DNA from 4 places in the Brevibacterium sp. FME37 genome. Region 1 is predicted to be linked to each of the others. Evidence: riboswitches for the same ligand, from Rfam matches in the RefSeq annotation. Region 1 holds a riboswitch; each other region holds the start of a gene.

Region 1 (5,641 bases):
GCACGGGTCCGTTGAGGACGAAGTCCACCTTGGCTGCGGCGTTGCCCTGCTTGAAGGACCGCAGCGACTTGGCGACCTTGGCCGGGATGAGGCCGGAGAAGATCTGTGCCGCGTTCAAGGCGGAGGTGTCGAGGAGATAGGACCGGGCGGTCGGCATATCGGAGACATGATCGATGCGCGCGTTCGTCGTCACAGACCCGCCGTGGGCTTCGAGGTCGGCAACCATGGCGTTGATGATCGCCTGCGAACCGCCCACAGGCGACGGCCATCCGGCGGCGTGGGCGACGGTCGAGAGCATGGTGGCCGTGGCAGCTGTGCCCATGGCCGGCAGTCCGCCGATCGCGTGCGCGGCGACACCGGTGAACAGGGATTGGGAGGTCTCATGTGAGAGCGGAATGTTCCAGGCCGGGCTGGCCTGGGACAGCAGCCGCAGCCCGAATCTCATCACATTGGCGATGCCGGGAACATCGCGCAGCGTCTCCGGAATGGAGCGTTTGTCACCGAGGGACAACCAGATCGCATCATCGACGCGTTCGAGCAGCGGGGCGAAGAAGCGCCGCCATTCTGGTCCGGCCGCGCCGAGGTGGTCGACCGTTGTATCGAGATCGTGGAATGCCAGCGCGGCGGGCTGATTGTCCAGAGGCTGAGCGTAGGAGACCTCCGGAGTGGTGAACTCGAGGCCCCGGGAGCGCAGGTCGAAGTCGACGAAGAAGGGGCTCGAGATCGCCAAGGGATGCACGGCCGAGCAGATGTCATGGGTGATGCCAGGGGCCAGGCCCAGGTCGAGGGTGCGTGCGCCGCCGCCGATGGTGGACTGGGCTTCATAGACCTCCACAGACAGGCCCGCCCGAGCCATGGTGACCGCGGCGGCCATGCCATTGGGCCCGGATCCGACGACAACCGCATCTACCTGGGGATTGCTCATGGGTTCATTCTAGGGGAGAGGACTGACACGACCAGGGCGAGGACCGGCATGAGCAGGGGCGAGCGGTGGACTTTCTCTTGCATCGAACATCCCAGGTACCCCCATGGCTCGCCAAGCTTTCAGGCGTAGCCTCAAAGTACATCGCGAGTTGCGCAGACGGCGTCGACGGTGATCAGGATCGAAGGTGATCGGCGATGAGCACATTGAACATACGGGAGCGTCGGGGGACGCTGCCGACTCGGCTGGTGAAGACAGCCGGCTTCTTCCTCGCTTTCAGCATGGTGGCATTCGCCGCTGTGAATATTCTGGCGAACATGTTCCAGCACACTTTCGTCATGATCGTCGAAACGGTGATTGTCGGAGTGCCATTCCTCATCGCAGTAGGCTGCGCCGTCGCTGCGATCGTTGCGAAGATCGTCAAGCACAATCAGCATGCCCCTGTGTGAGGCAGATGGTGCGTTGCCTGCCCCTTTCTAGTTCTCGGCTACTGAGTTATCGGTGGCCCTGCTCGTGCGGCAAGGCGGGGGTGTGCCAGATCCTCGTTGTCGAGGACCCATGTCGCCATCTCCCACGGCGAGCATTGTGCGAAATAGAGCCGCTGCCCGCCGACATAGCGATGGTTGGACTCTGCCTCGGGATCAGGATCGTACTGCCCGGAAAAGCGCTCGTTCCCGCGCGGAACAGAGACCGCGAAAGGTACCTGCACCCAAATGCTGGCGTCCCACAACTCACGGAGCTCAGGCCGATGGAGGAAGATGCCATCCACGAGAAGGACGCAATCCTGTGGCAAGTCGAGACTGGAATGTGCACTCTCGATACTGGCATCGGCAACAACATCCCAAACGGCTGTGACAACAGGCAGCCCCTGCTTGAACGCAGTCGCGACTGACCGCTTGAGCGCTGGGTAGTCGTAGGAGTCACGGTAGAACGACTCGGGTCCTCGCCCCCTCGCATACCGGGTCGAACGTGGGTGATGGAAGCCGTCGATGCTCAGCGAAGCAACAGAGCGGAGCCCATCCTGGGCAGCCAGCCGAACAAGCTCCCCGGCGAGAACGGTCTTGCCCGCTCCGTCGACCCCGTCGACGGCGATGAGGCTCCGCCCACCAGAATTGATCTCGCGGATCTGTGCAAGCAGCTGCCGCAGAACCGCACGACGGGTACTCACCTGGTGCCGCCCTCAGTCGAGCACATGGGCCTCCTCGAAGAACGCCAACTCCACATCAACCGTCCGCTGCCAGAGGCGCGCCAGCCGGGCCCGGGCCGTGGCGGATTCAGCCTCGTCGCCGGTGGGAAACACCCTCTCAAGTTCGTCGACGAGGAACTGCACCCAGGCACGGAAGTCCACACCATGATGCAGCTCGATCCATCCGGTGTGAACGTGGCGACGGGGCATCGGCTGCTCGCGCTCGCCCCAGTCGAGGTAGAGCCATTCGGCGATGACGAGCACGACGAGCAGGTCCGGGTAAGAGGCAGAAACGACCGCGTCATACATGATGGTGCGAAACCGCGCGGTCGGATCGGTCAGCACCGGATCGTCGTATTCATCGGCACTGGCACCCACCTCGGCGAAGGCCCGAAGGAAGTAGGAATTCTCATCTGCTTCGAGGAATCCGAGCTGTTTGGAAAACCGGAGTTTGGGGCCGATGCCATCGGCGTGGGCGACGCAGGCGCCGAGCATCGACAGGAACGATTCGAAGAACTGATAGTCCTGAATCAGATACTTCTTCATCACGGAATCGTCGAGGGTCCCGGCGAACAGTTCCTTAACGAACCTGTGCCCGACCGCGGCGTCCCAGGTGGGAGCGGTCGCCGCTCTCAATGTCGCCACCGGCCCGCCTGGGTTCAGGTGAATACTGGTGCTGGTCTGCTGTGGGACGTCGTTCATCCTTGTCATCTCTCACTTCCTCCGCCGGTGCTCACCGGATCAGGTTCGAAGGGTCTGCTTGCGCACTCTCAGCACCGGTCTCGTCGGCGCTCCCCTGTGGTGTTTCGAGCCTAGCACCGGCGAAGCACCTGTGCCCTTCACCGTGACACCGGTGGCGCGTAGACTTCCAGCATGGCAATCGCAAAGCAGCCCGTCGTCGTTCTCGACGCCCCTGACGCACGCGAACTCGCGGAGTTCTACGGTCAACTCCTCGACTGGCAGGTCAGAGTCGATGACGACGGCACCTGGGCAGAGATCACATCAGATTCCTGGCCGCCGATCTGCTTCCAGCAGGTCGAGGACTATCACGCCCCCAGCTGGCCGAGCCAGGCCCACCCACAGCAGATGCACCTCGACGTCGTCGTCGATGACCTTGATGTCGCCGAGGCAGCAGTGGTCGAACTCGGTGCAGGGAAGGCAGTTGACCAGCCAGGCGAGACCTTCCGCGTCTTCCTCGACCCGGCAGGTCACCCGTTCTGCATCGTTCTGAACTGAGGTTGTCACCAGGGTGGGCCGCCCCTGGGTGCGCTCGCCCTCTGGGTGTTTCAGACCCTGAGGAGACAGCACCGGCTCAGGTCGCTTCGGTCTCCTGGTTGAGCTCTTCTGCCAAGTCCTCGGCCTCTTCCTCCGAAGCCGCCGACGGAGTCGATCCCCACAGCGGACGACCATTGCTCTCTTCCACGAAATGGATCGCAACGAGTCCGATGATTCCCGCGGCCACGAGGTAGATCGCCGGCCACATGAGGAAGCCGGTGGCGCTGATGAGGCTGGTCATCACGACCGAGGTGGTGCCGCCGAACAGTGAGATCGAGATGTTGAAGGCGATCGCCAGCGCACCTGCTCGCACCATCGTCGGGAACAGGGAAGGCAGCGTCGAGGGCATCGTCGCGCTGAAGCAGATGAGGCTGAGCCCCATGATCAGCAGACCGAGGAACACGATGATGTCGCTATGACCGCGGATGAGCATCAGAGACGGGAATGAGAGCACGATGAGTGAGATCGATCCCGCGCGCACAACTGCCTTGCGGCCCACCCGATCAGAGACCTTGCCGATGACCGGAATCAGTCCGAGACAGACCGCCATAACGAGGATCTGCAGAATCTGGGACGTGAGTTCTGAGACCCCGCCGCTGCCCTGAATGTCTTGGACCATCGGGAAGTAGAGGGGAATGAATGAGGTCAACATGTAGTTCGTGACGTTCCACGCCAGGACCAGACCGCAGCAGGCCAGAAGGTTGGGCCACAGCGCGAAGATCTTCTTGAACTCGCCCTTCGTGCGGTTGCTGGATTCTTCCTGTTCGGAGAGCTTCTCCATCTCTTTGTATGCCGGGGTGTCGGCGAGTTTCGTCCGCAGGTAGACGCCGACGAAACCCAACGGCAGGGCGACGAAGAAGGGAATGCGCCAGCCCCAGGTCTCCAGGAAGCCTGTGGTGGATACGGCCTGCATGATCGTGGCAACCAGAGCGCCGAGGACGTAGCCGGTGAAGGTACCGACCTCGAGCAGGCTGCCGAGGAATCCTCGGCGCCGATCCGGTGCGTATTCGGCGATGAACGTCATCGCGTTGCTGTACTCGCCGCCGGTGGAGAATCCCTGCAGGAGTCGGCAGGCAAGCAGAAGGAAAGGCGCCCACAGACCGATCGTCGCATAGTCAGGGATCACGCCGATGAGGAAGGTGCCGGCTGCCATCATGATCATCGTCATCGCCAGGACCTTGTTGCGGCCGATCCTGTCCGCCAAGGGGCCGAAGAACATTCCGCCGAGCGGGCGGACAAGGAAGGCGACTGCAAAGAGCCCGGCCACGATGACATGGCCGATGGGGCCGGAGTCCTTGGGGAGGAAGATGCCCTCGATGACGACGGCGAGGTAGCCATAGACGCCGAAGTCGTACCACTCGGTGACGTTTCCGATCGCTGCTGCTCCGATGGCACGTTTCGTGACATCGGGTTTCGTCACGGTGATCTCTTCTGGGCGCCAGCGCTTGCGGACGTTGTCTGGTCCGAACATGTTTTTCCCTTCCGATTGCCGGGGGAGAGACACACGAGAACTGCTGTTCAGGGCACTTGAGAATCACGCGGAGGAAACCCCGGCGTGCCTCTCTTCTGTATGGGTGATGTTTCCGCTGTATCTGTTCGCAACCCGATCGTTATGGGCAAAACGCACGTTCCAAGGCTAGTCCTCTGCGCTCACTTGGCAAGTGGTGCGCCGCGACTACAGTGATCACATGCGCGTGATCACTTCATTCGACGACCTCGAACCGGTTCCCTGGGCCAATGGCGCGGGGGAGACGACCGAGCTCGTCTCGCTCACCGATTCGCAGGTCCTGACACCGGCCCTTCGGCGCTGGCGCCTGAGCATCGCGCGTCTGGACCGTCCGGCTGAGTTCTCGCTTCTGCCCGGCATGGCGCGCACCTTTCTTCCCACCGGCGCCGAGGTGGTCCTTGAGATCGACGGTCACAGGCACCCGGTGACGCCGGCCGAGCCCGCACTATTCCGTGGTGAGCAGAAGGTGTCCCTCGTCGGATTGGGCACCCCGTGCTTCGCGCTCAATCTTATGGTCGAGATGAACAAGAGGCTCGGCTCAGGTCAGCGTGGACTGGAGCTGTCGACGCGATTCACCGGCACCGGGCTGTTCGCAGTGACCTTGGATTCGGTCCCCGGGTACCCGAGATTCCAGTTGCTGGAGCTCGAGGAATCGGACGTTCTTCCGGACCACCTCGGCGTGGCCGTCCTGCACTGAGGCACAGGTCGTCGCAGACACCGAATCCGGACCTGCGAATATCATGCGAAGCGC
Region 2 (5,641 bases), on a different contig from region 1:
CTGGCGGCATCTGTGCGCGGAATCGTCGCCATCGCCTGGTTCGGCATCCAGACCTACCTGGCCTCGAGCGTCCTCAACGTCCTGCTCATCACCCTCATTCCCGGTCTCCAGTCGTGGGCCGACACCGAGTTCCTCGGACTCTCCGGGCTGGGCTGGTTCTCGTTCACGCTGCTCTGGATCGTCCAGGTCATCATCGTCAGCTACGGCATGGAGATGATCCGAAAATACGAGGCGATCGCCGGACCGATCATCCTCGTCACCTTCGTCTTACTGGCCATCTGGATGCTCTCCCGCGTCGACTTCTCCATCTCCTGGGCCAGAGAGGACGCCCTGTCCGGGTGGCCGATGTGGATGCACATCCTCGGCGGTGGGTCCCTGTGGGTCGCGATCTACGGCACCTTCGTCCTCAACTTCTCCGACTTCACCCGCGCTGCGAAGAAGAAGGGATCGATCGTCGTCGGCAACTTCTGGGGCATCCCGATCAACATGCTCGTCTTCGGCCTCGTCGTGATCTCCCTGGCCGGAGCTCAGTACAAGATCGACGGCACGGTCATCACCTCACCGGCCGACATCGTGCAGACCATCGGCAACCCGATTCTGCTGGCGCTGGCCTCCCTGGCGCTGCTCATCCTCACCGTCGCGGTCAACCTCATGGCCAACTTCGTCGCCCCGACCTACGCATTGACGAACATGTTCCCCCGTCACCTCAACTTCCGCAGTGCGGCAATCATCAGCGCGGTCATCGGCTTCGTCATCCTGCCATGGAACCTCTATGACTCACCTGTCGTCATCGTGTACTTCCTGGGCGGACTCGGCGCCCTGCTGGGACCCCTGTTCGGCGTCATCATGGTCGACTACTGGGTGATCCGGAAGACGAAGGTCAACGTTCCCCAGCTCTACACCGAGGCGGGCGACGGCGAGTACTTCTATCACCGCGGAATCAACTGGCGCGCCATCGGTGCCTTCATCCCGGCTTCCCTCATCTCCCTCGTATTCGCCCTGGTTCCCGCATTCGCAGGACTCTCCGAATTCTCCTGGTTCAGCGGGGCAGGCATCGCGGCGATCATCTACTTCATCATCGCCCGCCGGAACTTCACGTTCCGCGAGGTCGACGGCGAAGAGATCGCCGTCCCCACCACACACTGATTGAGAGCTCATCGTGAAAATCCTCGTCGTCAACGTGAATACAACCGAGTCGATGACCGAGTCCATCGCCCGTGCGGCACGGGAGGTCGCCTCGGCGGACACCGAGATCGTCGCGCTGACCCCCAGCTTCGGAGCGGAGTCCTGCGAGGGCAATGTCGAAAGCTATCTCGCGGCGCTGGGGGTCATGGACGCGGTGATGAAATACCCGGGGGACTTCGATGCCGTCATTCAGGCAGGCTACGGCGAACACGGCCGCGAAGGTCTGCAGGAACTCCTCGACGTTCCCGTCATCGACATCACCGAGGCAGGGGCGGCCCTGGCCATGTTCCTCGGCCACAGGTACGCGGTCGTCACGACGCTTGATCGCACGGTTCCCCTCATTGAGGACAGACTCCTCCTGGCCGGGCTGAACGCTCACTGCACCTCGGTGAGGGCCTCCGGGATGGCCGTGCTGGAGCTGGAGAATCAGCCCGAGCGTGCCGTGGGGGCGATCGCTGATCAAGCCGCCGAGGCGGTCGAACGGGATCGTGCCGAGGCCATCGTCCTCGGGTGTGGAGGAATGGCAGACCTCAAGCGGGTCGTCGTCGAACGCTGCGATGTTCCCGTCGTCGACGGCGTCACCGCCGCGGTGAAGCTGGCCGAATCATTGGTGGGGCTGGGACTGACAACCTCGAAGGTCCGTACCTACGCCCCTGCCCGTCCCAAGCAGCTGAATGGGTGGCCCTTCAACGCTGCCTGAGCTCAGTCCTCGACCGACTCTGCTTCTTCGTCGACGGCCCGGGCGAGGCGATCCTTGTGCTTGTCATGCTGATCCTGACTGGTCCCGAGATGTCGGGCAGCCAGATCCCTGACCTTCGTCTGGTCCCGATGGGCGATCGCGTCATAGAGCTCGGCGTGTTCCGTGGCAACGAAGTCAAGGTCGTCGTGTTGGCTGAGCTGCCAGCGCATGCGTGAATCGAGGAGCTCACCTATCTCGGTGAGCAGACGGTTGCCGGACAGCTCGGTGACGATCGCGTGGAAGTCCGCGGCCGAGCGATGGGCACCGACCACGTCCCCTGCCTTTGATTGCTCCTTGCCCTTGGCCAAGGTGGCCTCGAGCCTCGCCAGGCCCTCCCGATTGTGACGCTGCGCGGCGAGTTCGAAGGACAGAATGTCAAAGACTGCGCGCACTTCATTCAGGTCGGCTATGTCGCTGGGGGAGAACTCACGCACCGTCGACCAGGTGTTCGGCCGATTCGCCACCAGCCCCTCGGAGGCCAGCTGTTTGAGGGCTTCACGGATCGGCACACGACTGACCCCGAGCTCCGTGGCCAGATTCCGCTCCACCAGTTTGCTGCCGGGCAGGCGCACACCGTCGATGATCTCGTTGCGCAGCACCTCGGTGACTCGAACGGTTTCAGAGCGCCGCACGGTTTCAGAGCGTGGATCGTCATTGTTCTTCACGAGGCCATTCTCTCATTCTTCGTCCCTGCGATCGGTCTGCTAGGGTGCTTGGCAGTGACACGGGGTGCCTGCAAGAGGCTGAGATGACACCCGTCGAACCTGATCCGGTCAGTACCGGCGAAGGGATTGTCCGCAGCAGAGACTGCGAACCGCGGAGGTGGCTCCTCGACTGCGGCTGCGCACCGTCGGTCTTCGGTGTTCCTTCGCCTCGAGCAGAAGGACACAGATATGACGAAGACGTACCAATCTGAGAACGCCGTGGACACACCTGCCTCGGCGCCGGCGATCAAGGACCAGATCGTCCTCATCACCGGCGGCGCGCGTGGACTCGGCCGCAGCCTGACCACGGCATTCCTGCGGGCCGGCTCCAAAGTCGTCATCAACTATCTCACCAGCAAGGATGCTGCAGAAAGCATCGTCGCCGAGCATCCCTCGCAGGCAGTGGCCATTCGGGCCGACGTCTGTGAAGCGGATCAGGTAGAGGAGCTCTTCGCCTTGTCGGAGGCACACTTCGGCGCCCCGGTCTCCACCGTGGTCAACAACGCCCTCGTCGACTTCTCCTTCAACGGCGACGCTCGCTCCCACGCTCACGAGATCACGGTCGAGGACCTCGGTCGGCAGTTCTTCGGTGCAGTGGGAGCGGCGACGAGGACGACGCAGGCGGCGCTGGCCGGATTCGACCGACTCGGCTCGGGGCGGATCATCAACATCGGCTCCAACCTATTCCAGAATCCCGTCGTGCCCTACCACGACTACACCGCAGCCAAGGCCGCGTTACTGTCACTGACCAGGACCTTCGCCGTCGATCTCGGCCCACGGGCGATTACGGTGAACATGATCAGCGGTGGGCTGCTGCGCACTACCGACGCGAGTTCGGCCACCCCCGAGGCGGTCTTCGACGCGATTGCGCAGGGCACACCCCTGCAGCGGGTGACGACGCCGGAGGAATTCGCAGACACCGCACTCTTCTTCGCCTCACCCTGGGCCCGCGGGGTGACAGGGCAGAACCTCGTCGTCGATGGCGGACTGGTGAAGAACTGATGAGCCCTGCAGACATGAGCACCACGCCTACGACCGGCGCTGCACAGCGCAGTCGACGCGATGTCCACCTCAACCTCTTCGCCCACGGCTGCGGGCACCATTCGGCTGCGTGGCGAGCCCCAGAATCACCCGTCGAACGTCTGGGCGACATCACCTACTGGGAGGAACTCGCCGTCACCGCCGAACGCGGATGCTTCGACGCGTTCTTCCTCGCCGACGGACAGTCGGCGGGACTCGGCGGACTGGGCAAGGGTCCGCGCTGGTTCCTCGAGCCCCTGACCACCCTCACCGCACTTTCCCGGGCCACGGAGCACATCGGCGTGATCTGCACGGTGTCCGCGACGTTCTGGGATCCGTTTCACGCCGCGCGGATCCTGGCGAGCCTAGACCACATCTCTGGGGGCCGAGCAGGCGTGAACATCGTCACCTCGATGACCGATGCAGAGGCCCGCAATCACGGGATGGAGCGCCTGCCCGATCACGATGAGCGCTATGGGAGGGCCGAGGAATTCACCGCCGTGCTCAGAGAACTTTGGGACTCCTGGCCGGCAGAGGCGATCAAAGCCGATCGCAGCGGATCCTATGCCGATGAGGAGGCGCTGCAAACGATCGACCACACGGGCGAGCACTTCGCAGTCGCCGGCCCGCTCAACATCCCTCGCCTGCCGCAGGGTCGACCCGTCGTCGTCCAGGCCGGTGCCTCCGCACCGGGACGCGAACTCGCAGCCAGATTCGCAGACGGCATCTACGCCGTGGCCTGGGACTTCGAGTCGGCCTTCGAATACCGGCAGGACATCCTCTCCAGAGCGAGATCCCACGGGCGGGAGGCTGAGGAGATCACCATTATGCCGGGACTCGTCACCTACGTGGCGAAGACCGAGGACGAGGCCAAAGAGCAGCAGCACCGGCTCAACTCGCTCCTGCCTATCGACGACTCCCTGCGACAGCTGTCGTTCTTCATCGGTCAGGACGCCTACGACTGGGACCTCGACTCTCCGGTGCCCGAGCTGCCACCGCTCGAGGAATTCACCGGACCGCAGGGGCGCTATGCCACGGTGCTGCGGATCATCGAGACCACCAGGCCGACGGTGCGGGAACTGCTCGGCTATCTTGGCGCCGGTGGCGGGCACGCGACGTTCGTCGGGACACCTGAGCAGATTGCCGACGAAATTCTGCGTTGGATCGATGGTGGCGCGGCCGACGGTTTCAACCTCATGCCGCCGAGGCTGCCCCAGGGGCTCGAGGACTTCGTCGAGCTCGTCGTGCCGGTACTGCAGGAGCGGGGACGCTTCCGCGGCGCCTACCAGGGCCTGACGCTGCGGGAGAATCTGAGCGGCTGAGCAGCCGGGCCCGCTGAGCGGCTGAGCCCGCTGTGCGGTAGAGCTCAACCGACCGGATTCGAACGACTCGCGAGGCTCAGCGCTTCATGGCCCGGCCCAGTGTGTCCAGGCCGACCGATCCCAAGTTCAGGGCCTTGGTGTGGAAGGCCTTGAGATCGAAGTCCGCTCCGGCCTCGGCCTTGGCCTCATCGCGGAACTGCTCCCACAGCCGTTGTCCGATCTTGTAGCTCGGGGCCTGCCCGGGCCAGCCGAGGTAGCGGTCGAGTTCGAAGGCGAGGAAGGAGCGATCCATGGCGACATTGTCGGTGAGGAACTGCCAGGCCTTCTCCCGATTCCAGGTCCCTCCGCCGAGGCTGGCGGGCGCCTCGAGTCCCAGGTGGAATCCGATGTCGAGAACCACGCGTGCGGCGCGCAGGCGTTGGGAATCAAGCATACCCAGGTAGTCACCGGGATCGTTCATGAAGCCGAGATCGGCCATGAGCTTCTCGGCGTAGAGCGCCCAGCCTTCGCCGTGCCCGGAGACCCAGCACATGAGTCGGCGCCAGCGATTGAGAGTGTCAGAGACATACGTGGCCTGGCCGACCTGCAGATGATGGCCGGGCACGCCCTCGTGATAGACGGTTGTCTTCTCCTGCCAGGTCGCGAACTCGGTGACGCCTTCGGGTACAGAC
Region 3 (5,641 bases), on a different contig from region 1:
GAACCGTCTCCTGCCCCGAGGCTGACCAGGCATCGATGCCGCCAGCCAGAGACCGCAGGCGCACGGAACCCGGTGCCGAATCATGGAGGAGCTGCACGGCTTGGCCGGAGCGAGCCCCTGACTTGCAATGGATGACGATGTCGACTGGCCGGTGGCCAGCGATTGTCTCCACCGCACTCCACCCCTCGATCTGCAGCATGCCCAGCGGCAGGTGAACGGAGCCGGGGATGGCCGCGATCTGCCGCTCCCAGTCAGCACGCACATCGATGAGAAGAACACCCGAGGAGTGAGCCCGGTATTCGTCGACGCTGATCTCCTCCGCCCGGTCCGGATCCCGACCATCGGGTCCCGGACGGGCAGCAGCGCAGGCAACGGCCACCTCGGCTAGGTCGGTGACCGGCGGACGATCAGGATCCGGTGAGAACCGAAGTGTGGAGTAATCGGACTCCAGAGCGTCATAGCGCAGAAGGCGCCCGATCAGCGGTGTGCCGATTCCGCAGATGAGTTTCACGGCCTCCGTGGCCATGGCCGAACCGACGGTGCCGCACAGGACCCCGAGCACACCGCCCTCGGCACAGTTGGGCACGGAGTCGGCCTCGGGGATGTCTGGAAACAGGTCACGCAGCATCGGCCCCTGCCCGGGGACGAAGGTGCTGACCTGCCCCGAGAAGCGAAAGATCGTGCCCCATATCAGCGGTGTGCCGGTGAGCTCGGCGGCATCATTGGACAGGTATCGGGTCGCAAAATTGTCTGCACCGTCGAGGACCAGGTCGTGGGAGGAGAAGAGCTCGAGAGCATTCTCAGGACGCAGCCGCTCACACATCGTGTGGACCACAAGTTCCGGATCAAGACGCAGCAGGGCATCACGGGCGGAAGCGACCTTGGCTCGCCCGATATCGGCATCGCGGTGAAGGACCTGACGCTGCAGATTCGAGGCTTCGACCACATCGTCATCGATGACCGTGATCGACCCGATCCCGGCCGCGGCCAGGTAATGCAGGATAGGTGCCCCCAGTCCACCCGCACCGATGACCAGCGCCGAAGCGGCCCGAAGCCTCCGCTGTCCCAGCACACTGATTCCCGGCAGGCTCAGATGCCTGGCGTAGCGGTCGAGTTCCCGTGGGCTCAGACAATCGACCGGTTCGACGAGTGGGCCCGGATTGCTCGCCACGCTCATGCCGGGGTCACCATCCCGTCGAATGTCGACGAGGCGAAGGCCAATGGTCGTTTCGGGATGCGACCGGCATGAGCGGCGAGGAGCCCGGACTCCACAGCCAGGGACATCGCTCGCGCCATGGCGGTGGCATCGTGGGCCCGGGTGACGGCTGAGGCCAGGAGGACGGCGGTGCAGCCGAGCTCCATCGCCAAAGCAGCATCGGAGGCGGTGCCGATCCCAGCGTCGAGGATCACGGGCACCTGGGCACGGCTGACGATCGTCTCGATGTTGTGGGGGTTGAGGATACCCAGCCCGCTGCCGATCGGAGCCCCAGCAGGCATGACCACGGCCACCCCAGCATCCTCGAGCCGCTTGGCCAAGGCTGGATCGTCGTTCGTATAGGCAAAGACCGTGAAGCCATCGAGAACTAGTTCCTCCGCGGCACGGAACAGTTCCACCGGATCGGGCAGCAGAGTCTCCTCATCGGCGATGACCTCAAGCTTCACCCAGTTCGTCTCGAGCGCCTCCCGAGCCAACTGGGCCGTCAGCACAGCATCCCGGGCGGTATAGCATCCGGCAGTGTTGGGCAGGATGCGAATACCCAGGCTCTGCAGCAAGGCGAACACCGAGTCGCGGGCTTGTCCGTCATAGCGGCGCAGAGCCACGGTCGTCAGCTCGGTGCCCGACGCGTCCAGGGCCTGTTCGAGGATGCTCAGCGAACTGGCGCCACCGGTGCCCATGACGAGTCGGGAGTTCAGAGTCACGTCGTCAACGCTCCAGGTCATGTCAGCCTCCCTGTACCGCGGTGACGATGTCGACTCCATGGCCCTCGCGCAGAGTGAAGTCCGACCACTGTCCGCGCCGGATGACTTCACCGTCGACGGCGACGGCGATGCCCAGGCGGCTGCCGTCGACGGGAATGCCCTCGGCGGTGAGTTCCTTGTCGACGATGCTGGAGACGAGGTCTCTAGCGGTGGTAGGTCCGGCGAGTGCATGGCGCTCGCCGTTGAGCGTGATAGTGATCGTGTCGGTCATGGATGACTCCCTGCTGGTTGCCGGATGGTGGTTGATGAGTGAAAGCGTTCTGGTCCCACTGCGGTCAGTACCCCGGGAGGCCCAGACTGGGGTGCGCGCTCACACACGAGGTCGGCGCTGAGTTCGGCACCCAGTGGGGCGAGGAGGATCCCGTGGCGGAAGAACCCGGTGGAGATGACACAGCCGGGGTCGATGCGTCCGATGATCGGCACATCATCGGGTGAGCCCGGCCGGGCGCGGGTGGTGATATCGGTGATCTCGGCCTCGAGGATGGCCGGGGCGAGGCGTTCGGCATCTCGGAGCAGCTGGTGGACGCCACCGGCGTTGGTCCCTGACCGCCCGTCCTCACGGCTCGTGGCCCCGAGGACGAGTTCACCGTCGAGACGAGGCACGATGTAGACGGGGCGGGCCTTGACCAGACCACGGATCGTGCGAGTCAGCAGCGGGGCCAGGGCCTGAGGCGCACGGAGCCTGATCACCTCACCCCACACCTGGCGCAGCGGCAGTGGGGGAACGCCCGAGATGTCATTGCAAGCGCTGCCCGCGGCCACGACGACCTGATCGGCGCGCAGCCTCGTCCCATCCTCGAGTTCCACTCCGAGTGTCTGGCCGGCTTCGGTGATCAGGGCGTCGACGCGGACACGAACGATATCGTCACGCAGCACCGCGAGCAGTGCACCGGTAACGCGTCGGGGATCGATCGAATGATCTCCGGGGATCATCACCGCACCACATACCCCCGGTGCCAGGGACGGTTCCAGCTCGCGGGCCCGGGATCCGGTGATGAGGGAGACGTCGAATCCGGCGGTGGTCTGCAGATCGACGAGTTCACGCAGGGAGGCGAGATCGGCGCGGTCACCGGCACAGACGAACGTCTCGGCGCTCGAATACCCCAGCTCATGACCCGAGGCTGCAGCGAGATCGGCGGCGAAACCTGGGTAGAGGTCTGCTGAGGCACGCATGAGCGGATATAGGGGAGACTGACCCCACACCACCTCGGCGGCCGGGGCCAACATTCCGGCCGCAGCATGGGAGGCACCCATGGCGGGATCCGGATCGACGATGGTCACGCCAACGCCGCGACAACGCAGCTTCCAGGCAGTGGACAAGCCGATGATTCCGGCTCCCACAATGACGACGTGCACGTGCTTCTCCCTCCGGCGGCATGACCCGCATCAGGTTGAACGGTCGGCACAAAGCCCTCTCAGCCTCTTTATGAGGCTCCCGCGAACTCCTCTACTCTAGGAGCATGGTCGCAGATATGACAATGGACGCCGCAGTCCGAGACACAGACAAGATCGCAGACAGAGCCGCACGACTGGAGCGACTTCGCGAAGCCAGCCTCTATGTCTGCACCGATTCCCGCAGCGCCCAGGGGGACCTCCCCGAATTCCTCGACACCGCCTATGCCGGTGGTGTCGACATCATCCAACTGCGCGACAAAGGCCTCGAGGCACGCGCCGAGATCGCAGCACTCGAAGTGCTCAGGGAGGCAGCCCACCGTCACGGGAAACTGTTCTCCGTCAATGACCGTGCGGATGTGGCTCTCCTCGTGGGAGCCGATGTCTTCCACGTCGGGCAAGGGGACCTCACCAGCGAACAGGCCCGCGCGGTCCTCGGCCCGGATGTGATCCTGGGGCGATCGACCCATTCGATCACGCATGCCGAGGCCGCCGAGGCGGACCCCGAGATCGACTATTTCTGTCTGGGCCCCGTATGGGAGACCCCAACCAAACCCGGCAGACCCGCCATCGGCACTGACCCCCTGCGTGCGCTCGCCTCCATCGCCACCAAACCCTGGTTCGCGATCGGCGGGATCTCGGCAGGCCAGCGCCTCGACGAGGTTAAAGCTGCAGGTGCGCGGCGCGCCGTCGTCGTGCGTGCGGTGACCGCGGCAGACGACCCTGCGGCCGCAGCCGCGGAACTCAAGCAGGCACTGTGAAACCCAGCCGGTTGAGGCCAGCACTGTGAGGGCCAGCAGGGAGAAGGCCAGCAGTATGAAAACGAAGGAATCCAACTGACATGGGAGAACACGCAGTGAAGATACTCATCGCCGGAGCCGGCGCGACCGGTGGAGCATTCGGCACCCGCCTGTTCGAAGCAGACCGCGACGTGACACTCCTGGTCCGCGCCGCGCGGGCAGAGACGATACGCGCCGATGGGCTGCGCTTCGTCGCCCCCGGAGAAGACCGGACGAATCACATTCCCGTCCTCACTGCGGCAGAACTCGCCGCAGACGGCACCGACCAGGCCCCCTTCGACCTGGTGATCGTCGCAGTCAAGGCCAACGGCCTGGAACCGATCCTCAACGACATCAGGCCCGCCGTCGGCGAGCACACGATGATCATTCCGTTCCTCAACGGCATGGCTCAGATCGACCGGCTGGTCGAGGAGTTCCCCGGACAGGTGCTGGGCGGTCTGGTCAAGATCGTCGGGACGATCAAGGACGGAGCCATCCACCAGATGACAGATCTGGCCGTCATGACTATCGGCGACCTCGACGGGGGAGTCGTTCCGGAGACCATTGCCCAGGCGCTTGACGTTCCCGGCTACAAACTGCAGATCCTGGACGACATAACATCCGCGCTATGGGAGAAATGGATCTTCATCGCAGCAGCGGGAGTCGTCACCTGCCTGTTCCGAGCCCCGGTCGGAGCGATCATGGCCGCTGGTGGCCAGGCCCACATCGTGAGGATCGTTGATGAACTCGAGGCCGTGGCGGCCGCGGGCGGACACCCTGTTTCGGCCAAGGCGAGGGACATGACACTGTCTATGCTCACCGCCGAAGGGTCGGCGTTCACCTCATCGCTCTACCGTGACGTGACCTCGGGTCTGCCCAGTGAAACCGAGCACATCCTCGGACACCTCGCGAGCACGGCGGCTGGCCTCGGTGTCCCGACGCCCCTGCTCGACCTCACACTTGTGCAGTTGCGAGCTGGGGCATCTCTGCGACAGCACTGACCTCTTCGGCGCCGAGGCGCAGCATCGTCACGTACGGGTCATTGGGGATGGTGTGGGGGACCGCATCAGATCCGTGCGGGGCGGTGAACGTCACCATCGGGATCGCATCTCTGCGGTCGAGGACCAGAAGTGTCTCGTACTTGCCCGGCCCCACCGAGCGGGCGGAGCCGACGGGAAGTTCGGAGGCCAGCGTCTCCAGCGGATTGGCCGCCGAGGGTATCCGATTCATCTCCTGATCGGCGACATCGGCGAACTGTTCGGCGGTGATGAGATAGGCCTTGGCCGGGGTGGGTCCCGGTGCGTGGTGGTCGTAGAAGGCCATTCCTCCACCGCCCCACACGGTGGAGCTGCCGGCGAAGTAGATGGATCCGGGAAGTTCGATGCCCATCTCCGCCAACGGCGGATCGGTGTTCCTCGCGCCGGGATAGGTGACGAAGGCACCTGGGGGACGGCCGCCCTGCAGGTAACAGGCGAGCCTGTCACGATGCA
Region 4 (5,641 bases), on a different contig from region 1:
TATCACCTTGTCCGCGACCCTGACCCAGGGGGCCATCGATGCCTGCCGGCGACTCGATGAGTGGCCGGCGCTGGTGGGCATCGACGATTTCCCGACTGCAGGGCTGTTGGACGTGACCGTCATCGACCGTGACGTGCGGTCCATGGCAGTCGAGGCGGTCCGGCGCCTGCAGGATTCGGCCCACGTCGAGACTGGAAGTGATCCATATCGAGGTTCGATCCAGGTTCCTGTGCATGTGATCGCCCGCGGCAGCGGCGAAGAGTCTCCGGGCAAGTGAGGCTGTCGGGAGTTACTCCGCGGAGGTACTTCGCGTGTCGTCCGCGGGCACTCTCCGGGGACGCTCAGGACATAATTTTTCGACGAAACAGTTGACACCGGGCACCGATCGGCGAATTATATTGATCAGCCTGACAACGTTGTCAGAAAGATTGAAAGGTTCACGATGAGGCACAACCTGCAGTCCCGTAAGAAGTTCGCCGTCCTCGGCGCCTCGGTTGCTATCGGCGCTCTTGCGCTCAGCGGCTGTGGGAGTCAGAAGGGCCAAGGCAATGAGGAAAGCGGAGGCGGTTCCTCGAGCGGAGACGGTGAAGTCACCATCGCACTGCTGCTCCCTGAGTCCAAGACCACTCGCTACGAATCCTTGGACAAGCCGAACTTCGAGAAGTACGTCAAGGAAGCCAATCCCGATGCGAAGGTCAAATACAGCAATGCCAACCAGGACGCGACCCAGCAGCAACAGCAGTTCGAAGCAGCAGTGACCGAAGGCGTCGACGCGATCGTCCTCGACCCGGTCGACGCTTCGGCCGTGTCTTCGGCTCTGTCGAAGGCCAAAGCCAAGAAGATCCCGGTAATCGCATACGACCGGTTCTTCAAAGACGCGGACTACTACACCTCGTTCGACAACAAGAAGATCGGCAACCTCCAGGGACAAGCCGTCCTCGACGGACTCAAGGCCGAAGACAAGGACCCGAAGTCGGGCCCGGTCTGGATGGTCAACGGTGATCCTAAGGACCCGAACGCCGCTGACTTCAAAGCCGGCGCCGAGGAGACCCTGAAGAAGGGCGGTGCTGACATCACCGAAAGCCACGATGCCCTTGACTGGGACCCGGGAGACGCCCGCCAATGGGTCGAAGGTCAGCTGCAGACTGCCGACAAGGACCCGATCGCCATCTACTCAGCCAACGACGGCACCGCCGGCGGAGTCATCGCCGCCACGAAGAAGGCCAAAGTCAAGCCTGTCATCACAGGACAGGACGCTGAAGTCGACGGCCTGCAGAACATCCTCAGAGGCGATCAGTACGCCACGATCTACAAGGCGATCCCACCCCAGGCCGAGTTCGCTGCGAAAGCAGCAGTCGCGCTGGCAGGCGGCGAGAAGCCAGAAGGGTCAACGACTTACAAAGACACACCGACGGACTTCGTCGAGGCCAAGGTCGTCACAAAAGACAATGTGAAGGACATCGTCGGTGATCAGATCAAGGCTGAAGACATCTGCACCGGAGACGTGAAGAAGCTCTGCAGCGACTACGGCGTCAAGTAGAAATCGGCGAGTAGGAACATATGAATTCTCAACCCAACGATCCGGCGCCCGCGCAGCAGCGGGTGCCGGAGCCCGGCGCCGATCCAGTCCTCGAGCTGCGCGGGATCAACAAACGATTCGGTGCGGTCCAGGCGCTGACCGATATCAACCTCACCATCGGCCGCGGCGAGGTCGTCGGACTCGTCGGCGACAACGGCGCCGGCAAGTCGACTCTTATCAAGGTCATTGCCGGAGTCCATGGCTGCGACGAAGGTGAGATCATCATGAACGGGACCTCTCAGAAGTTCGCGTCGCCGAAGGATGCACAAACGGCCGGTGTCGCCACGGTTTTCCAGGATCTTTCCCTGTGCGAAAATCTCGACGTGGTGGCCAACCTCTTCCTCGGACACGAGGCTACACGCGGTGGTGTCCTCGACGAGGTGGCCATGGAGGCGAAATCTTGGGAGCTGTTGCGCAGTCTCTCGGCGAAAATACCAAGCGTGAGGGTGCCCATCGCTGCGCTCTCCGGCGGACAACGTCAGACTGTTGCGATCGCCAGGTCCCTCCTCGGCGATCCTTCGATCGTGATGCTGGACGAGCCGACGGCAGCGCTCGGCGTCGCACAGACCGCGGAGGTCCTCAATCTCATCGAGCGTCTGCGTGAACGAGACCTCGGGGTGCTGTTGGTCAGTCACAACATGGCTGATGTTCAGGCTGTGGCTGACCGTGTACACGTGCTGCGCCTGGGCAAGGATGCCGGTGACTTCCCCGGTGACGAACGCACGGACGTGCTTGTGGCAGCGATCACCGGTGCCAGCGACAATGTCGTGACCCAAAGGGCCACGCGAAGGGGAGAGCGCCGATGACCCGCAACTCATTCATCACGGACTCTCGGCTTTCGCACGAGGGATTCTTCTCGACCTTCCTACGACGCGTCAAGGAGGGCCAACTCGGTTCGCTTCCGGTGATCATTGCCCTTGTCGTCATCATCATCGTGTTCCAATCAGCGAACGACAAGTTCCTCTCTCCCGCCAACCTCGTCAATCTCTCATCAACGGTTGCCTACATTGCGATTCTCGCTCTGGGCATCAACTTGATTCTGTTGCTTGGCGAGATCGATCTGTCATTGGCGCAGTTGGGTGGGCTCGCAGCGTCACTGCTGGGAGTCCTTGTCGTCAGACAAGGAGTTCCGCCTCTGATCGCACTCGTCATCATGCTGGTGTTGGGTCTGGTTGTCGGAGCGATCCAGGGGTGGTTCTTTGCGGTGGTCGGCATCCCGGCCTTCGTTGTCACCCTGGCTGGATTGTTGGCTTTCACCGGACTGACTCTGACGACGCTGGGTGTGCAGAAGAATCTGTCGATGTCTGGTACATTCGCCTTTGACTTTGCGAACTTCTACTTTCCGGCGATGTGGGCTTATGTGTTCGGCGCAGTCGCGGTGATCGGCTTCGGAGCAGGTATCGTCTCGTCGAAACTGCGTCGCCAAGCGGCAGGACTCGACAACCCTAGCTGGACCTCGGTGACAGTGCGCATCGTGCTGCTGGCAGTGATCGTGTTTGGCTTCCTCATCCTCGTCAACCAGGACTTCGGCCTTGTGTTGCCCTTCTTGCTCATGCTGGTCATTGCGATTTCCATTGACCTAGTACTGCGCAAAACCCGCTACGGAAGATCGATCTACGCTGTCGGCGGCAAGGTCGAGGCAGCCAGGCGTGCAGGCATCCAGGTGACGTGGGTGAGAATCAGCGTTTTCATGGCCGCCGGTACCCTCGCAGCTCTTTTCGGCTTCATCAAGGCAGGTGTCAACTCGAACGCGGGTTCGACGTTGGTGACCACGCAGGATCTGCTCAATGCGATCGCTGCGGCAGTCATCGGCGGCACCTCGTTGTTCGGTGGACGCGGCACAGCCTGGGCTGCAGTGCTCGGTGCACTGGTCGTCGGTGCGATCAACAACGGTCTCTATCTCATCGGTTTCAACTCCGATGCCCAGCTGATCATCACCGCACTCGTCCTTCTCGCTGCTGTTGTCATCGATGCCCTCAGCCGCCGCGGACAGAGGTACGTCGGACGAGGTTGATGCCACCCGCACCGAGCGGACCACTTAGCATTGACCGGCGACGTTACAAAGTCGCCGGTCAATGCTAAGTAGTCCGCTCGATGAGTCTTCGTTGGGTAGACCCAGTTGCAGGGAGGCGGGGCGAGCCTTCCAGCTCGCTCCGCCTCTGTCGTGCTGATACAGTCGAAGCCAATGACATGGGGTGCCTCGTGAACATGAAGCGCGGCTGAGAGAACACCCATCGAACCTGATCTGGGCCATACTAGCGAAGGGATCGTCATGGTTGACTTCGACCTGCGTTCTGCGCACGAGCATATGCGTGCGAGCAATCCACTTATCCAATGCATCACGAACACCGTCGTGCAGCAATTCAGCGCCAACGTGCTTCTGGCCATCGGCGCCGCACCGGCGATGCTCGACCACGAGGCCGATGCTGCACAGTTCACGCGCATCGCCAGCGGACTGCTGGTCAACTTCGGAACCGCCACGAACCAGCAGTTCCTTGCCGCCGATGCCGCCATCGACGCAGCCAACGAAGACTCCAAGCCGTGGGTTCTTGACCCGGTGAGCATCGGAGCCGTCGATTTTCGGACCACGCGAATCCGCCGTGCCGCAGCCTCGGGACCCACCGCGATTCGCGGAAACGCCTCCGAGATCGCGGCCTTGGCCGGAGTCGGGTTGGGCGGTCGAGGCGTCGACTCCACCGACGAGGTGGATGCTGTGATTCCTGCCGCTGCCGAACTGGCGCGGTCGACCGGAGCCATCGTCGCGGTCTCAGGACCCAGGGACGCGATCGTCGCCCATATCGACGGAGTCGATCATGTCGCCCGCCTCGACGGGGGCCACTCTTATATGCCGCTGGTCATCGGCACCGGGTGTTCACTCGGCGCAGTCACCGCCGCGTACCTCGTCGGAGCAACGACCGCCTCGGCGAGGTTCGATGCTGTGATCGCCGCCCATGCGCACTTCAAGGTTGCCGGTGAAAGAGCTGCAACTGGTGCCAAGGGCCCCGGCAGCTATTCGGTGAACTTCCTCGACGCGCTGTACACGCTCGACGCGAAGCAGCTGGCGGGCGCACAGATCGAGGCCGACACCTTTGAAGGATCACAGTCATGAGCGAAGCCAGCTACGAAGCCAACTACGAAGCAAACTCCCGTCTGGCGGGCATCGACACTCGGCTCTACCTCGTCACCGACTCGGTTCAGTGCCGGGAGACCGGACGCAGTGTCGCTGAAACCGTCCGCGAGGCAGTTGCCGGGGGAGTCGGGATCGTTCAGGTCCGGGACAAGGACATCGACGATGACGCCTTCTACACCCTGGCACGCGAGGTCATCGCCGCCGTCGGCAGCGCAACAGCCGATACAAACCGTCGCGTACCCGTCGTCCTCAATGACCGCGTCGCCGTCGCCCAACGGCTCCTTGCCGAGGGCGTGCACGTCGACATCCACGTCGGGCAATCAGACACACCTGTCGAGGAAGTGCGCGAACTCGTCGGTCCAGAAACCCTCATCGGGCTCTCCGCGGCCAACGGTGCCGAATTCTCTGCTGCCCGGGAATCGGGAGTCGTCGACCTCGTCGGAATCGGGCCCGTCTACGACACCACGACGAAGACCGACGCACCCGACGGGATCGGTCCCGACCGCCTCAGCGAGCTTGTGGATCTGGCAGGGTTGCCTGCTGTTGCCATCGGTGGGATCAGCACCGTGCGTGCTGCCGAATTGCGAGGTCGGGGCCTGATCGGTATCTGCGTGGTCTCCGCGATCTGCCGTGCCCAGGACCCACGTGCCGCGGCAAGGCAGCTTCTCGCAGAATTCGGCGATGGCCAGGCGGAGGCAACTCAGTGACCACCCGACCACCTATTGCGCTGTCCGTTGCCGGCACCGACCCCAGCGGGGGAGCCGGCATCCACGCAGATCTCAAGACCTTCACAGCTCGCGGGGTGCTGGGCACCACTGCAATCACCGCGCTCGTCGCGCAGAACACCCACGGTGTCTCCCAGGTCTACGGAATCGACGATGCCTTCGTCTCTGACCAGCTCGACAGCGTATTGAATGATATGCCCGTCGACG

The links. A riboswitch is a leader RNA that binds a small molecule or an ion and turns the genes downstream of it on or off. The one in region 1 is predicted to bind thiamine pyrophosphate.
Region 2: it holds a riboswitch for thiamine pyrophosphate, as region 1 does, so the genes downstream of both, INT29_RS03775 (3-oxoacyl-ACP reductase) here and INT29_RS11460 (TenA family protein) in region 1, are expected to answer to the same signal.
Region 3: it holds a riboswitch for thiamine pyrophosphate, as region 1 does, so the genes downstream of both, thiO (glycine oxidase ThiO) here and INT29_RS11460 (TenA family protein) in region 1, are expected to answer to the same signal.
Region 4: it holds a riboswitch for thiamine pyrophosphate, as region 1 does, so the genes downstream of both, thiM (hydroxyethylthiazole kinase) here and INT29_RS11460 (TenA family protein) in region 1, are expected to answer to the same signal.

The regions. Positions count from the first base shown of each region.
Region 1 is NZ_JABUYE010000008.1:158,727-164,367, reverse strand. Features, by position in the region: gene INT29_RS11475 (phytoene desaturase family protein) at 1-925, opposite strand, end outside; gene INT29_RS11470 (hypothetical protein) at 1,120-1,371, shown strand; gene INT29_RS11465 (uridine kinase) at 1,410-2,090, opposite strand; gene INT29_RS11460 (TenA family protein) at 2,103-2,819, opposite strand; TPP riboswitch at 2,810-2,916, opposite strand; gene INT29_RS11455 (VOC family protein) at 2,982-3,344, shown strand; gene INT29_RS11450 (MFS transporter) at 3,421-4,854, opposite strand; gene INT29_RS11445 (HutD family protein) at 5,072-5,587, shown strand.
Region 2 is NZ_JABUYE010000002.1:347,657-353,297, reverse strand. Features, by position in the region: gene INT29_RS03790 (NCS1 family nucleobase:cation symporter-1) at 1-1,146, shown strand, start outside; gene INT29_RS03785 (aspartate/glutamate racemase family protein) at 1,160-1,885, shown strand; gene INT29_RS20555 (GntR family transcriptional regulator) at 1,888-2,589, opposite strand; TPP riboswitch at 2,640-2,733, shown strand; gene INT29_RS03775 (3-oxoacyl-ACP reductase) at 2,818-3,630, shown strand; gene INT29_RS03770 (LLM class flavin-dependent oxidoreductase) at 3,645-4,970, shown strand; gene INT29_RS03765 (DUF885 domain-containing protein) at 5,047-5,641, opposite strand, start outside.
Region 3 is NZ_JABUYE010000002.1:213,840-219,480, reverse strand. Features, by position in the region: gene INT29_RS03165 (ThiF family adenylyltransferase) at 1-1,177, opposite strand, end outside; gene INT29_RS03170 (SRPBCC family protein) at 1-25, shown strand, start outside; gene INT29_RS03160 (thiazole synthase) at 1,174-1,941, opposite strand; gene thiS (sulfur carrier protein ThiS) at 1,943-2,191, opposite strand; gene thiO (glycine oxidase ThiO) at 2,188-3,336, opposite strand; TPP riboswitch at 3,327-3,429, opposite strand; gene thiE (thiamine phosphate synthase) at 3,453-4,133, shown strand; gene INT29_RS03140 (ketopantoate reductase family protein) at 4,214-5,152, shown strand; gene INT29_RS03135 (histone deacetylase) at 5,106-5,641, opposite strand, start outside.
Region 4 is NZ_JABUYE010000024.1:31,892-37,532, forward strand. Features, by position in the region: gene INT29_RS18870 (LacI family DNA-binding transcriptional regulator) at 1-277, shown strand, start outside; gene INT29_RS18875 (substrate-binding domain-containing protein) at 443-1,540, shown strand; gene INT29_RS18880 (ATP-binding cassette domain-containing protein) at 1,561-2,385, shown strand; gene INT29_RS18885 (sugar ABC transporter permease) at 2,382-3,593, shown strand; TPP riboswitch at 3,761-3,864, shown strand; gene thiM (hydroxyethylthiazole kinase) at 3,852-4,688, shown strand; gene thiE (thiamine phosphate synthase) at 4,685-5,416, shown strand; gene thiD (bifunctional hydroxymethylpyrimidine kinase/phosphomethylpyrimidine kinase) at 5,413-5,641, shown strand, end outside.